Regions from separate parts of the Lysinibacillus sp. FSL L8-0126 genome, predicted to be linked through region 2. Evidence: a T-box and tRNA genes for the amino acid it is inferred to sense, from the RefSeq annotation. Region 2 holds a T-box; the other holds one or more tRNA genes.
The links. The T-box of region 2 lies ahead of proS (proline--tRNA ligase). A T-box ahead of a tRNA ligase gene usually reads a tRNA of that ligase, here a tRNA-Pro.
Positions count from the first base shown of each region.

Region 1: it encodes a tRNA-Pro, which carries the amino acid that the T-box ahead of proS (proline--tRNA ligase) is inferred to sense. The anticodon was not compared.

Region 1 is NZ_CP152028.1:2,594,469-2,601,870, forward strand. Features, by position in the region: rRNA gene MHI34_RS12665 (23S ribosomal RNA) at 1-2,485, shown strand, start outside; rRNA gene rrf (5S ribosomal RNA) at 2,651-2,766, shown strand; tRNA gene MHI34_RS12675 (tRNA-Val) at 2,777-2,852, shown strand; tRNA gene MHI34_RS12680 (tRNA-Thr) at 2,856-2,931, shown strand; tRNA gene MHI34_RS12685 (tRNA-Lys) at 2,940-3,015, shown strand; tRNA gene MHI34_RS12690 (tRNA-Leu) at 3,033-3,117, shown strand; tRNA gene MHI34_RS12695 (tRNA-Gly) at 3,153-3,227, shown strand; tRNA gene MHI34_RS12700 (tRNA-Leu) at 3,233-3,321, shown strand; tRNA gene MHI34_RS12705 (tRNA-Arg) at 3,330-3,406, shown strand; tRNA gene MHI34_RS12710 (tRNA-Pro) at 3,414-3,490, shown strand; tRNA gene MHI34_RS12715 (tRNA-Ala) at 3,507-3,582, shown strand; tRNA gene MHI34_RS12720 (tRNA-Met) at 3,610-3,683, shown strand; tRNA gene MHI34_RS12725 (tRNA-Ile) at 3,691-3,767, shown strand; tRNA gene MHI34_RS12730 (tRNA-Ser) at 3,783-3,875, shown strand; tRNA gene MHI34_RS12735 (tRNA-Met) at 3,929-4,003, shown strand; tRNA gene MHI34_RS12740 (tRNA-Asp) at 4,007-4,082, shown strand; tRNA gene MHI34_RS12745 (tRNA-Phe) at 4,140-4,215, shown strand; tRNA gene MHI34_RS12750 (tRNA-Gly) at 4,221-4,294, shown strand; tRNA gene MHI34_RS12755 (tRNA-Ile) at 4,296-4,369, shown strand; tRNA gene MHI34_RS12760 (tRNA-Asn) at 4,377-4,453, shown strand; tRNA gene MHI34_RS12765 (tRNA-Ser) at 4,463-4,553, shown strand; tRNA gene MHI34_RS12770 (tRNA-Glu) at 4,556-4,627, shown strand; gene MHI34_RS12775 (VOC family protein) at 4,688-5,104, opposite strand; gene nadA (quinolinate synthase NadA) at 5,302-6,405, opposite strand; gene nadC (carboxylating nicotinate-nucleotide diphosphorylase) at 6,392-7,252, opposite strand; gene nadB (L-aspartate oxidase) at 7,209-7,402, opposite strand, start outside.
Region 2 is NZ_CP152028.1:3,893,645-3,901,046, reverse strand. Features, by position in the region: gene MHI34_RS18830 (GGDEF domain-containing phosphodiesterase) at 1-1,216, shown strand, start outside; T-box leader at 1,286-1,505, shown strand; gene proS (proline--tRNA ligase) at 1,641-3,077, shown strand; partial or broken gene MHI34_RS18820 (NUDIX domain-containing protein) at 3,105-3,483, opposite strand; gene MHI34_RS18815 (diphthine--ammonia ligase) at 3,664-4,350, shown strand; gene MHI34_RS18810 (metalloregulator ArsR/SmtB family transcription factor) at 4,942-5,268, shown strand; gene MHI34_RS18805 (SRPBCC domain-containing protein) at 5,265-5,675, shown strand; gene MHI34_RS18800 (ATP-binding cassette domain-containing protein) at 5,780-7,402, shown strand, end outside.

The DNA.
Region 1 (7,402 bases), 1.3 Mb from region 2:
CGGAATCCGGGAGGACCATCTCCCAAGGCTAAATACTACCTAGTGACCGATAGTGAACCAGTACCGTGAGGGAAAGGTGAAAAGCACCCCGGAAGGGGAGTGAAAGAGATCCTGAAACCGTGTGCCTACAAGTAGTTAGAGCCCGTTAATGGGTGATAGCGTGCCTTTTGTAGAATGAACCGGCGAGTTACGATTACGTGCGAGGTTAAGCTTTAGAAGGCGGAGCCGCAGCGAAAGCGAGTCTGAATAGGGCGAAATAGTACGTGGTCGTAGACCCGAAACCAGGTGATCTACCCATGTCCAGGGTGAAGGTAAGGTAACACTTACTGGAGGCCCGAACCCACGCACGTTGAAAAGTGCGGGGATGAGGTGTGGGTAGCGGAGAAATTCCAATCGAACTTGGAGATAGCTGGTTCTCTCCGAAATAGCTTTAGGGCTAGCCTCGTGATGAGAATACTGGAGGTAGAGCACTGTTTGGACTAGGGGGCCATCCCGGTTTACCGAATTCAGACAAACTCCGAATGCCAGATATTTATACACGGGAGTCAGACTGCGAGTGATAAGATCCGTAGTCAAAAGGGAAACAGCCCAGACCACCAGCTAAGGTCCCAAAGTAATCGTTAAGTGGAAAAGGATGTGGCGTTGCACAGACAACCAGGATGTTGGCTTAGAAGCAGCCATCATTTAAAGAGTGCGTAATAGCTCACTGGTCGAGTGACGCTGCGCCGAAAATGTATCGGGGCTAAACGATTCACCGAAGCTGTGGATTGACATCTACGATGTCAGTGGTAGGAGAGCGTTCTAAGTGCGTTGAAGTCAGACCGGAAGGACTGGTGGAGCGCTTAGAAGTGAGAATGCCGGTATGAGTAGCGAAAGACGGGTGAGAATCCCGTCCACCGTATGACTAAGGTTTCCTGAGGAAGGCTCGTCCGCTCAGGGTTAGTCGGGACCTAAGCCGAGGCCGATAGGCGTAGGCGATGGACAACAGGTTGATATTCCTGTACCACCTCCTCACCGTTTGAGAAATGGGGGGACGCAGTAGGATAGGGTAAGCGCGCTGTTGGTTATGCGCGTCCAAGCAGTAAGGCGTGTGTGTAGGCAAATCCGCACACTGTAACGTTGAGCTGTGATGGCGAGTCCGTATGGACGAAGTTCCTGATTTCACACTGCCAAGAAAAGCCTCTATCGAGGTGAGAGGTGCCCGTACCGCAAACCGACACAGGTAGTCGAGGAGAGAATCCTAAGGTGTGCGAGAGAACTCTCGTTAAGGAACTCGGCAAAATGACCCCGTAACTTCGGGAGAAGGGGTGCTCTTGAGCGTGCAAGCGCATGAGAGCCGCAGTGAATAGGCCCAGGCGACTGTTTAGCAAAAACACAGGTCTCTGCAAAACCGTAAGGTGACGTATAGGGGCTGACGCCTGCCCGGTGCTGGAAGGTTAAGAGGAGTGGTTAGCGCAAGCGAAGCTGCGAATTGAAGCCCCAGTAAACGGCGGCCGTAACTATAACGGTCCTAAGGTAGCGAAATTCCTTGTCGGGTAAGTTCCGACCCGCACGAAAGGCGTAACGATCTGGGCACTGTCTCAACGAGAGACTCGGTGAAATTATAGTACCTGTGAAGATGCAGGTTACCCGCGACAGGACGGAAAGACCCCGTGGAGCTTTACTGTAGCCTGATATTGAATTTTGGTACAACTTGTACAGGATAGGTAGGAGCCAGAGATCTCGGAGCGCCAGCTTCGAAGGAGGCGTCGGTGGGATACTACCCTGGTTGTATTGAAATTCTAACCCATGCCCCTTAGCGGGGCAGGAGACAGTGTCAGGCGGACAGTTTGACTGGGGCGGTCGCCTCCTAAAAGGTAACGGAGGCGCCCAAAGGTTCCCTCAGAATGGTTGGAAATCATTCGTAGAGTGTAAAGGCACAAGGGAGCTTGACTGCGAGACCTACAAGTCGAGCAGGGTCGAAAGACGGGCTTAGTGATCCGGTGGTTCCGCATGGAAGGGCCATCGCTCAACGGATAAAAGCTACCCCGGGGATAACAGGCTTATCTCCCCCAAGAGTCCACATCGACGGGGAGGTTTGGCACCTCGATGTCGGCTCATCGCATCCTGGGGCTGTAGTCGGTCCCAAGGGTTGGGCTGTTCGCCCATTAAAGCGGTACGCGAGCTGGGTTCAGAACGTCGTGAGACAGTTCGGTCCCTATCCGTCGTGGGCGTAGGAAATTTGAGAGGAGCTGTCCTTAGTACGAGAGGACCGGGATGGACACACCGCTGGTGTACCAGTTGTCTTGCCAAAGGCATCGCTGGGTAGCTATGTGTGGACGGGATAAGTGCTGAAAGCATCTAAGCATGAAGCCCCCCTCAAGATGAGATTTCCCATTACGCAAGTAAGTAAGATCCCTCAAAGACGATGAGGTAGATAGGTTCGAGGTGGAAGTGTGGTGACACATGGAGCTGACGAATACTAATCGATCGAGGACTTAACCAAAATGTTTGAACCATTCAATGAACCGTTTATCCAGTTTTGAAAGAACAACTCTTTCAAAAAAGAGAGCTTCAAGACACCATTTATTTTGAAGCTGATATAAAGGAACTTCTGCTAAGAACGCAACATCCATGTTGCAACGCAGAAGCCAGCACATCCATGTGCAAGTCTAGTGATGATGGCAAAGAGGTCACACCCGTTCCCATACCGAACACGGAAGTTAAGCTCTTTAGCGCCGATGGTAGTTGGGGGCTTCCCCCTGTGAGAGTAGGACGTCGCTAGGCATAATACCCAGGAGGATTAGCTCAGCTGGGAGAGCATCTGCCTTACAAGCAGAGGGTCGGCGGTTCGAGCCCGTCATCCTCCACCATATGCCGGTTTAGCTCAGCAGGTAGAGCAACTGACTTGTAATCAGTAGGTCGTGGGTTCGATTCCTATAGCCGGCACCATTTTTTTAGAGCCATTAGCTCAGTTGGTAGAGCATCTGACTTTTAATCAGAGGGTCGAAGGTTCGAGTCCTTCATGGCTCACCATTTTTAAATAATAATAAGCGGGTGTGGCGGAATTGGCAGACGCACTAGACTTAGGATCTAGCGCCGCAAGGCGTGGGGGTTCGACTCCCTTCACCCGCACCATTATTTCATTGCCAGATAAAAAAACTTATGCACATGCGGAAGTAGTTCAGTGGTAGAACACCACCTTGCCAAGGTGGGGGTCGCGAGTTCGAACCTCGTCTTCCGCTCCAAATGTGCCGGGGTGGCGGAACTGGCAGACGCACAGGACTTAAAATCCTGCGGTAGGTGACTACCGTACCGGTTCGATTCCGGTCCTCGGCACCATTTTTAATGCGCCCGTAGCTCAATTGGATAGAGCGTCTGACTACGGATCAGAAGGTTATGGGTTCGACTCCTGTCGGGCGCGCCAAAAAGAACGGGAAGTAGCTCAGCTTGGTAGAGCACTTGGTTTGGGACCAAGGGGTCGCAGGTTCGAATCCTGTCTTCCCGACCATTTCCAAAGAAATTATGGGGCCTTAGCTCAGCTGGGAGAGCGCCTGCCTTGCACGCAGGAGGTCAGCGGTTCGATCCCGCTAGGCTCCACCATAATAAATTAACCAGTATAAAGATCCTGGCGGCGTAGCTCAGCTGGCTAGAGCGTACGGTTCATACCCGTAAGGTCGGGGGTTCGATCCCCTCTGCCGCCATCTTAAAGGACCTTTAGCTCAGTTGGTTAGAGCAGACGGCTCATAACCGTCCGGTCGCAGGTTCGAGTCCTGCAAGGTCCACCATTTATATATTGCAACGGAGGTATACCCAAGTCTGGCTGAAGGGATCGGTCTTGAAAACCGACAGGCGGGTAACACCGCGCGGGGGTTCGAATCCCTCTACCTCCTCCAGTTTTAAATCTTTATAAATGGTGCTTTAAAAACTCGAAACCGTATAAAATTATCGCGGGGTGGAGCAGTGGTAGCTCGTCGGGCTCATAACCCGAAGGTCGTTGGTTCAAATCCGGCCCCCGCAACCAAATGGTCCCGTGGTGTAGCGGTTAACATGCCTGCCTGTCACGCAGGAGATCGCCGGTTCGATCCCGGTCGGGACCGCCATTATTTTCATAAGAAGATATGATAAGCAAAAGAAAATAAGCTTAGCATGGACGAAATGGGTCAGTAGCTCAGTTGGTAGAGCATTAGATTGAAGCTCTAAGTGTCGGCGGTTCGATTCCGTCCTGACCCACCATTTATGCGGGTGTAGTTTAATGGTAAAACCTCAGCCTTCCAAGCTGATGTCGTGGGTTCGATTCCCATCACCCGCTCCAAGGGCCTATAGCTCAGCTGGTTAGAGCGCACGCCTGATAAGCGTGAGGTCGATGGTTCGAGTCCATTTAGGCCCATCATTATTCCGAAGTAGCTCAGTTGGTAGTAGCACCTGACTGTTAATCAGGTTGTCGCAGGTTCGAGTCCTGCCTTCGGAGCCATTTTTATGTGGGGAAGTACTCAAGAGGCTGAAGAGGCGCCCCTGCTAAGGGTGTAGGTCGGGTAACCGGCGCGAGGGTTCAAATCCCTCCTTCTCCGCCATTGGCCCGTTGGTCAAGTGGTTAAGACACCGCCCTTTCACGGCGGTAACACGGGTTCGAATCCCGTACGGGTCATACTAAAAAACAGTAGATGCACACGCATCTACTGTTTTTTCATATTCATAGATATAAATATTACTCTTGATTCAATGCATTTTCATCCATATAAACTACTTCCCAGATATGCCCATCTACATCCTGAAATCCCCAGCCATACATAAACCCATGATCTTGGGGTTCACTATAAGATTTACCACCGGAGGCCAGTGCCTTATTTACTAATTGATCTACTTGCTCTCGATTTTCAGCAGATAGACATAAAATTGCTTCTGCAGACGTAGTAGTATTTGTAATTTCCTTCTTACTAAACCCTTTGAATCGTTCTTCCACCATCATTAATACGAAGATATTTTCACTAATAATCATTGAGGCTGTAGTCTCATCGCTAAATTGTTGATTGAACTCAAAACCTAGTTCCTTAAAGAAGTTGATGGATTTGTTTAGATCTTTCACTGGTAAATTGATAAAAATATTTTTCGATTGAAAAGCCATTTATTTTCACCTCCAAATCGACAGTAGCATAGAGCATAAAGCCATGTCAATTTCAGCAATAGATGGATATTCTTTGATTGGATCGATGATGATGCATTTGAAAATGGCAGTTGTTTAAGCTATTCAAAATAGATGTTATATGAACATAAAAAGCAGAGACGTTTTTTTACACCATCTCTGCTTTTAAAGCAACCTAATTATCCTCGTGCTAGCATTCTTTCGAGAGAGCTAAGTGCTTCAGCTGTAGTATATTCATCTACTTGGATACGGTTATGTGGTTGCCCCTGCTCAATACTTTCTAAGCTCCACAACAGATGGGGAAGGTCAATGCGATTCATTGTTAAGCAAGGACAAAAATTTTCATTTAAAGAGATAATATGTTTATCTGGATGCTGCTTCATTATGCGATTGACAAGATTCATTTCTGTTCCAATAGCCCATGCCGATCCGCTTGGTGCACGATTGATTGTCTCAATGATGTATTTTGTGGAACCTGCATCATCAGCAGCTGCTACAACTTCACGACTGCATTCAGGGTGAACAATAATTTGCATAGTTGGATGTTCTTTGCGAACGACCTCCGTATGGTGAACCGTAAATCCTTCATGTACAGAGCAATGACCTTTCCATAGAATAACCTGAATGTTCTCAAGCGGCTCATTTGTTTCAAGTATATTCTTATGGGGATTCCAAACAGCCATATTTTTAAGTGGAATACCTAAATCATAGGCAGTATTTCTTCCTAAATGTTGGTCAGGTAAAAAGAAAATACGCTGTTTTTGTGTAAATGCCCATTGAACAAGCTCCTTAGCATTCGATGAAGTGACACAGGCACCACCATGTCTTCCCGTAAAGGCTTTAATGGCAGCAGTTGAATTGACATAAGTTAGCGGGATAATTGTATCACCAAAGAGTTGCTGAAGAATCGGCCATGCTTGTTCTGTTTGATAAATATCAGCCATATCAGCCATTGAACAACCTGCACGCATATCTGGTAAATAGACATGTTGCTGCTTCGTTGTCAGCATATCAGCAGTTTCAGCCATAAAATGCACACCGCAAAATACGATATGCTCAGCTTCCTTGTTTGCGGCAGATAATTGAGCTAACTGTAGGGAATCACCAGTTGCATCTGCAAATTGAATGACTTCATCTTTTTGATAATGATGTCCTGGTATAAATAGTTTAGATCCTAATTTTTGCTTTATTGATAAAATACGAGATTCCATTTCCTTTACTGATAATGCCCGGTAATGCTCTGGAAGTAGTGTCGTTTGTTGTAATAAACTAGTTATGGACAAGGGAATGATCTCCTTTCATTTGAACGAGTGCACTAATGTCAAAGGCTTTAACGGAATGCGTTAATGAACCAAGTGAAATAAACTGAACACCTGATTGTGCATAGGCCTTTAAATTTTCAAGTGTGATGCCTCCTGATGCCTCTGTCACAATAGAAGAAGGGACAGTGGGAAGCCATGCTCGTATTTCTTCTGGACTACGGTTATCAAACATAATAATATCTGCTCCAGCAATGATGGCTTCTTCTAGCTGGTCCTTTGTTTCAATTTCCACTTCGATTTTTACAGTATGACCGACTTTTGCTCTAGCAGCCTGAACAGCTTTTGTAATGCTACCAGCAAAGGCAATGTGGTTATCCTTTAGCATGATGGCATCATACAGGCCATTACGATGATTAAAGCCACCACCGGTTCTAACAGCATATTTATCCAGCATACGCAATCCAGGCATGGTTTTACGCGTATCACATATTTTCGCATGCGTACCAGCTGTTTCTCGAACGGCATGATGGGTCGCTGTCGCAATAGCGGACATACGCTGAATAAGATTTAATATAACGCGCTCACCTATTAATAATTTTTGTAAGGGTCCCTTTACCACAGCAAGCACATCACCGGTCTTTACTGTCTCTCCATCTTTTTTTAGAAGTTGGATTTTTATTGATCGATCGAGTAAGTGAAAGCCATACTCAATAATGAGCGCCCCGCAGAAAACCCCATTTTCTTTAGCATAAAAAGAAAATGATCCCTGCTGTTCAGCTGAAAAGATATATTCACTCGATAAATCCCCATCACCTAAATCCTCATTAAAAAATTGCTTGAGCATTTCCTCGAGTTTGATGATATTCATACAATGAGTTCCTCACTTTCATTTGGCCTTGCGAAAAAATAATCCAACGACTTGCCCAGTGTGCGTCCATTTCTAATTTATCCGTACGAATGTGAGCACCACGCGTTTCCGTTCGTGTAATTGCAGCATGTGCCATTAATGTTGCAACAA
Region 2 (7,402 bases):
ATTCCATCAATCTCGACGTACAGGAGATAAATTTGCGTTATTTTTCATTGATGTGAATCGATTCAAACACATTAACGACGGGCTTGGTCATATTATCGGCGATATGTTTTTAGTGGAAATGTCGAATCGTCTACGAAATGTTGATTATACATCTAATTCATTCTATCGCCACAATAGTGATGAATTTGTCATGATTTTAAATGACGTCAGTCGCATTGACGAAATGGCCAAAGAAATCATTAATGTCTTCAATGAAAGTTTCATAGTCGATACCTATGAATTTTATGCAAGCATCAGTATCGGCATTAGTATATTCCCAGATCATGCAAACTCTGTAGAAGAATTATTGAAAAATGCGGATATTGCCATGTATGCAGCAAAATCTACGCGTGGAAATCAGTACCGTTTATACCGTGACAATATGGATGAAGCCAACGATAAATGGCTTCTATTAGAAACAAAATTACACCAAGCATTAAAACAGGACCGCTTAGAATTACATTACCAGCCTAAAATTGATTTAAAAACAGATACGGTCATTGGCATGGAAGCCTTGCTACGCTGGTATGATCCTGAATTAGGTCATATTCCACCAGATCGTTTTATTCCATTTGCAGAAGAATGTGGGCTTATTAATGATATCGGTGTTTGGGTATTACATAAAGCCTGTGCTCAAGCTCGTTTTTGGAATGAAGCACATAATTTAACATTGCGCGTAGCCGTCAATATTTCTCCGATTCATATTAGTACAAGTAGCTTTGTGGACATGGTGTGTGAAGTCATTGCAGAAACAGGCATTGACCCACACTTATTAGAAATTGAAATTACGGAAATGAGTATGCTTGATTATACGGAAGATTTAATTGATACGATCAAGCAATTACGGGCATTGGGCATTACGATTTCATTAGACGATTTCGGGACAGGCTATTCATCGTTAAACTACTTAAAAAAATTCCCTGTGGATGTCCTTAAAATTGACCGTGCCTTTGTCCGTGACATTGTGCCTGAAAAATCAGGGATTGCGATGATTTCAGCTATGATTTCCTTAGCACATGCTTTAAATCTTCAAGTAGTTGCTGAAGGTGTCGAGGAAGAAGCTGAATTGAACGTACTTCGTGAGCATGGCTGTGAGTATGTGCAGGGTTATTATTTCAGTAAGCCATTGTCTGTAGATGATTTTACAGATTTAATCGTTAATTCTGTGACAAAATAGACCAGTTATGAATTGCTATTCCTGAATGATTTTGCTAAAGTGGGATAAAGCCAAACAGTTCAGACAATATTCAATTTGATGATGTGGCCAAGTAAGTAAGAATTGTGAGACAGAAAATATAGCAATTGCTGAGAGCTATATCACCGCTTCTTTACTGAACACCTACCACGGAGATGTTATGCAAACATAACCGAGTCGTTTTCGTTACCAAACGTGAGAGGGTTTTAAGTTCTACTTAAAGCTAAATCAAGGTGGTACCACGTCTATCCAGCACAAAGACGTCCTTATTCAGAGGACAGCTTTGTGCTTTTTTCATTCAGCTTGATAGTAACAGCTCGCTGAAACAAGCTAAACGCCCTGGTAGATGGCACTGTTTTTCTTACACCAAGGCAACAATGATTTAACAAAAATTGGAGGAGATCACATGTCAAAACAATTAGAAGATTTTTCGAAATGGTATATTGAGACTATCCAAAAAGCTGATTTAATGGATTATACACCTGTTCGTGGCTGTATTGCCTTTAAACCTGATGGCTATGAGATTTGGGAGCATATTCAAGAGGAAATGGATCGTCGCTTTAAAGAGACAGGGCATCGTAATGCCTATTTCCCAATGCTTATTCCTGAATCTTTCTTCCAAAAAGAAAAGGATCATATCGAAGGATTCTCACCTGAGCTACCTTGGGTAACAGAGGCAGCAGGGGAACAATTAGAAGAACGTCTGGCACTACGTCCAACGTCTGAAACGATGATTGGCCATCTTTACTCCAATTGGATTAAAAGCTACCGTGACCTACCCGTTTTGATTAATCAATGGGCAAACGTCTTCCGTTGGGAAAAGAAAACTCTTCCTTTTATTCGCACATCTGAATTTTTATGGCAAGAAGGACATACAGCGCACGTCGATGAAGAGGATGCTCGTCAAGAAACGATGCAAATGCTTGAAATCTATAAAGAAGTTGTAGAACAAGTACTAGCAATTCCAGTTTATGACGGACAAAAAACCCCTTCTGAACGTTTTGCAGGTGCTGTCGATACGTATTCGATTGAGGCGATGATGAAAAATGGCAAGGCTGTGCAAGCTGGTACATCTCATTATTTAGGTACGAAATTTGCAGAAGCCTTTAACATTAAGTATTTAAATAAAGCGAACCAGCATGAGTATGTACACACAACATCTTGGGGTACATCTACGCGCTTAATCGGCTCGGTAATTATGGTACATGGTGATGAGCAGGGGCTTGTTTTACCTCCACGTATCGCGCCAACTCAAGTTGTTTTAATTCCAGTGGGACCATGGAAAAAGAACCCTCAAATTATGGAGCATTTAGATGAAATTTTTGTCGCTTTAAAAGCGAAGGGCATTCGCGTACGCCTTGACGATTCGGACCAATCACCAGGCTTTAAGTTTAATGAATGGGAGCTAAAAGGGGTGCCAGTTCGCATTGAATTAGGACCGCGTGATCTTGACAACAATCAAGCTCTACTTAAAGCCCGTGATGAAGAGGAAAAACGAACAATTGATTTAGCTACGATTATCACAGCCATTGAAGAAGAATTAACAACCATGCAAGCGCGCTTACTCGAAAAAGCACGTCAGTTCCGTGAAGCAAACACACATACAATGATTGATTCATTACCACAATTACAACAGCATATTGAAGCAGCCAAAGCAAACGGTACAATTCCTGGCTGGGTACTAGCTGGTTGGTGTGGAGAAGATGCATGCGAGGAAAAAGTGAAGGAAGAAACAAAATATACATCTCGTAATATGCCGTTTAATCCACCAACAACAAAAACAACATGTATTGGCTGTGGAAATGAAGCTAAACATACGGTTTGGTTTGCACAAGCCTATTAATAACGACTACAACAGCCTCCTATTTAATTAGGAGGCTGTTGTTATGAGGTGGCGATCAATTAAATCCTTTGCTTTCGGGAAGTAGTCCAATTTTAAGCTTGCGCCATCCATCATAGTGAGCCTTCCATCTGTCTGATCAGTTAAAAAGACTGCCGTTACGCCGAATACCTCATCCCCATTAGGATATTTAAAATAGTCCTGTCTCTTCATACAGCTCTCGTTTCGCTGTTTCTTCAAGGGTTTCCCCTGGCTCCATTGCTCCTCCAGGTAATCCCCACATTTCGATATCAGCACGAAATTGAAGTAGAACTTTTCTCGTCTGATTTAAGACAATTACTGTAGAACCTACTAAAATAACAGGCATTGTCCCAACTAGTTGTCTTAATTTGATAACATAATCACTCATAGCGCCCCTCCAACATAGTTAGCCAAATTTTTATTCTACTTATGATAAAATGAAGGGGTGTTATATCTTGAAAATTTCCTGAAGAAATGGGGATATAGCGATTAAAAATGATGCTACTATCTATGACTCAATTTTTTGATAAGGATGCTAACAGACTATTTTTGACAAGGAGATAAGGGAATGACAGATACAACAGGCTGGAAACAGAATGCACAAGATCGTCCATTTATTGCCTCATTTAGTGGTGGAAAGGACAGTACTTTAGCTTTATATAAAGCATCCCAGGTAGGTCAGGCTGTAGGACTGCTTGTGATGCTAGAGGAGGAAGGGAAACGTTCGAGGTCACACGGCATGCCACCTGAGCTTATCCAGGCGCAGGCTGACTCGATCGGATTGCCTGTCTTTACGGCTGCAGCTAGTTGGGCAGACTACGAAAGTGTCTTTATGCACCTTTTAGAAAAGGCAAAACAGCAGGGGGCAGAAGTGTTAGTGACAGGTGACTTAGATATGCCTGCACATGGCTGCTGGCATGATAAGGTCACAAAAAATGCTGGGTTACAGCTAGGCATGCCATTATGGGAAATGGACCATCGCGAAGCAGTCGATGAATTTATTAACTTAGGATTTATCACGATGATTGTCACGGTCAACTTATCCTTAGGCATGACTGAGGATGATTTAGGGCGAATACTTACCCCTGAATATGTATTAGAACTAGAAGCTCGTAAGATTGACCCGTGCGGGGAGGGAGGAGAATTCCATACAACCGTCATTGATGGCCCTCTTTTTCAGCAGCCAATAGCTGTGCGCAAATGTCCAATTATAAGAGATGGAGACTATGCATTTTTACCTTTAGAACTAGCGTAAATCCACAGCCTTTCTTGTGATGATCATGGTTTTTCCTTTTAATGTATATGGTCGTGTGTAATAAAATGATTACAGAGGAAAAATACATTAAATGGGGATGAATTACTATTAGTATTAAGTGCTTTGTCAAATCCTTATCGTTGAAAAATGATTGCCACTCTTCATCAAGAAAAGCAATATGTTAGCTGGCTAGCGCGAGAGTTAGGGAAGCTAAATTGATTAATGGTTATCACGAAATTTCTGAAAGTGGCAAAGCATTGAAAAAATACTGAAACAAGTTGATTAGGCAAATGAGCGTTTCTTAAATAAACGATTTCGAGTAATAGAGAAAACAATGAGTCAACATATAGGCTTACTACATACTCTGGTTTTTATGGCTCGCATAAAAAATTTAAAGAAATAGATACTAATAAATAATAATGAACGAAAAGTACAAAGGCTCTCACCTCTGTACTTTTTTTGCATTTGGCTGTTTCTTCTTTATAGGTATAGAATCCATCTCATTTTGTCCAAAATAATCATTGACTGGACACTAAATGGTGTCATATAATTAAGACACCATTTAGTGTCCTATTAGAAAGGGTGGTGGTTTTGAATAATAATCATCAAGAGCGTGACGTTTATGTAGCCATTGCTGACCCTACAAGACGAAAGTTGATTCGTTTACTGGCAGAGACAGATGAGTTACCGCTTCACGAATTAACCGCTCAATTTGACATGGGGCGTACCGCTGTTTCGAAACATTTAGCCATCCTGAAAGATGCAGGTCTTGTCGTTGCTCGCAAGGAAGGTAGAGAGACAAGGTATCGGCTGAATGCGGCCCCGTTGAAAGAAATACAGGATTGGGTATCGTTTTATGAAGGATTTTGGAAAGAAAGAATCGCTAAATTACATCTATTATTGGAGGAAAAAAAATGAAACCAGATGTATCATTAGATTTTACATTTACAAGTTCAATCGAGCAGGTTTGGCATGCTTTAACCGATTCAGATACGCTAGCAAAATGGATTTGGAATAATGACTTCCAACCAATCGTTGGGCATAAATTTCAATTTCGTGCTGAACCAAATGAATGGTGGGACGGCATTGTAGACTGTGAGGTACTTGTAGTAGAAGAGCCTCATACATTATCTTACACTTGGACAAGTGCTGGTGAAACAACGACTGTTACATGGACATTAACACAAGATTCAGATGGCACGACTCAGCTTCATCTTGATCAAAGTGGCTTTAGCGAAGAAACAAAAGCTCGTCAAGGGGCAATCGAAGGGGCAACATATGCTTGGACGAATATGAGCACACAGCTTGAAAAAGTACTAGCCTAATACAAACCAAACGATAACAAGGAGAGCGCAATTCCGTAGCAAGAATTGTGTTCTTTCATTTTCACTCAAATTTTTTAATTTTCTAGACATGGAAGGATAACTAAATGAAGATCAATCAACTAATTGCCAACAATATCAACCGTTTAGATGTCGTCTTACCAGAACATCAATCATTGGGTATAGCCGGTTTGTCTGGCTCAGGGAAAACGACATTTTGTCAAACGATTGGGGAAGAATCCAAAAAACGTCTCGTTTCTTTATTACCTAAGGCGGAGTATCAATATTTATTTCCAAACATTATGGAAACGAACTTCAGTGCCATCAAAATGGAGGATATGCCCCTCGTACTTTTTTTAGGAAAATCCTCTATCTCCAGTAACCCACGTTCAACGATTGGTACTCATACGGGTGTTTTTAAAGAAATTCGTAATCGACTGGCGGATGAATTTCAACTTTCTCCAGAGATGTTTTCCTTTAACAATGCATTAGGCTGGTGTCCTGCATGTAAAGGACGTGGCACGACGAAAAATGTAGAATGTAAAAAATGCTCAGGTAAACGCTATAGTTCTGAAGTGGAGCAACATAAAATAGCTTTATGGAATGAATCATACAGTATTTCTGATATTCACAATTTCAGTATCGAAACGATCTATTCCTTATCAAAAGAATTAAATATAAGTGAAGAGAAGCAACATATTCTTCAAAATATTATCCAGATGAATATTGGCTATTTAACATTAAATCGTATTATGGGGACATTGTCGGGCGGAGAATTAACAAGACTTTACTTAGCAGAATTCATGGCTACTAGCGAAAACACGGTCATTATTGTCGACGAAATTTCTGTTGGTCTTGACCATGACACATTACTAAAAATCTTAGAGCAAATCCAACAGTTGGGCACTAAAAACCAAATTTGGCTTATTGATCATTCAGATACGGTGCTAGATACGGCAAATAAGCACCTATTCTTTGGACCAGGGAGTGGGAAATACGGCGGTAAAATCGTGGAAGAATCTCCTCGACCACAGCCTATCTATTCAGAACGAAACCCATCAAAGCCAACATCCTTTTATCAATTCCGAGACTTATATTGCCGCAATATACAAATGGACGAAATAACCATTCCGCAAAACCGACTTATTACTTTTACTGGGGAGTCTGGCTGTGGGAAATCAACGCTTGTGAATGAGTGTATCGCTAAAGATTTTGTCAAACGCTATCCAAAGGACAAACTAGTGATGGTCGGGCAGGATCGGAATCAGTCCATTACTAGTCGATCAACTGTCGCAACTTTCCTCGATATTAAAAAGAAACTAACCAAATATAGCGAGGACATTGATGCTATTTTCCAACGCTCGATTGAAGACATTATTGATGAACTTCCTCATGAAGATATCGCCCATAAACGTTTAAGCTTACTAATTAAACTAGGGCTAGGCTATTTGACACTGGAAAGAAAAACACAATCGCTGTCGACTGGTGAATTCCAATGTGTGCATTTAGTATCGGAGTTATTTGCGAACTCCCGAAATCCACATACACTGTTTATTTTTGATGAGCCTTCTAAAGGATTATCTCAAAACATTTTAAACCAGTTTATTGATAGTGTAAGGGACATCCTTGAGGATGAAGCTATCTCTATCATCATGATTGAGCATAATACCTATATGTTAGAGAGCTCTGATTTCATTGTAGACTTTGGTAAAAGACAGCAGGAGCCTGTG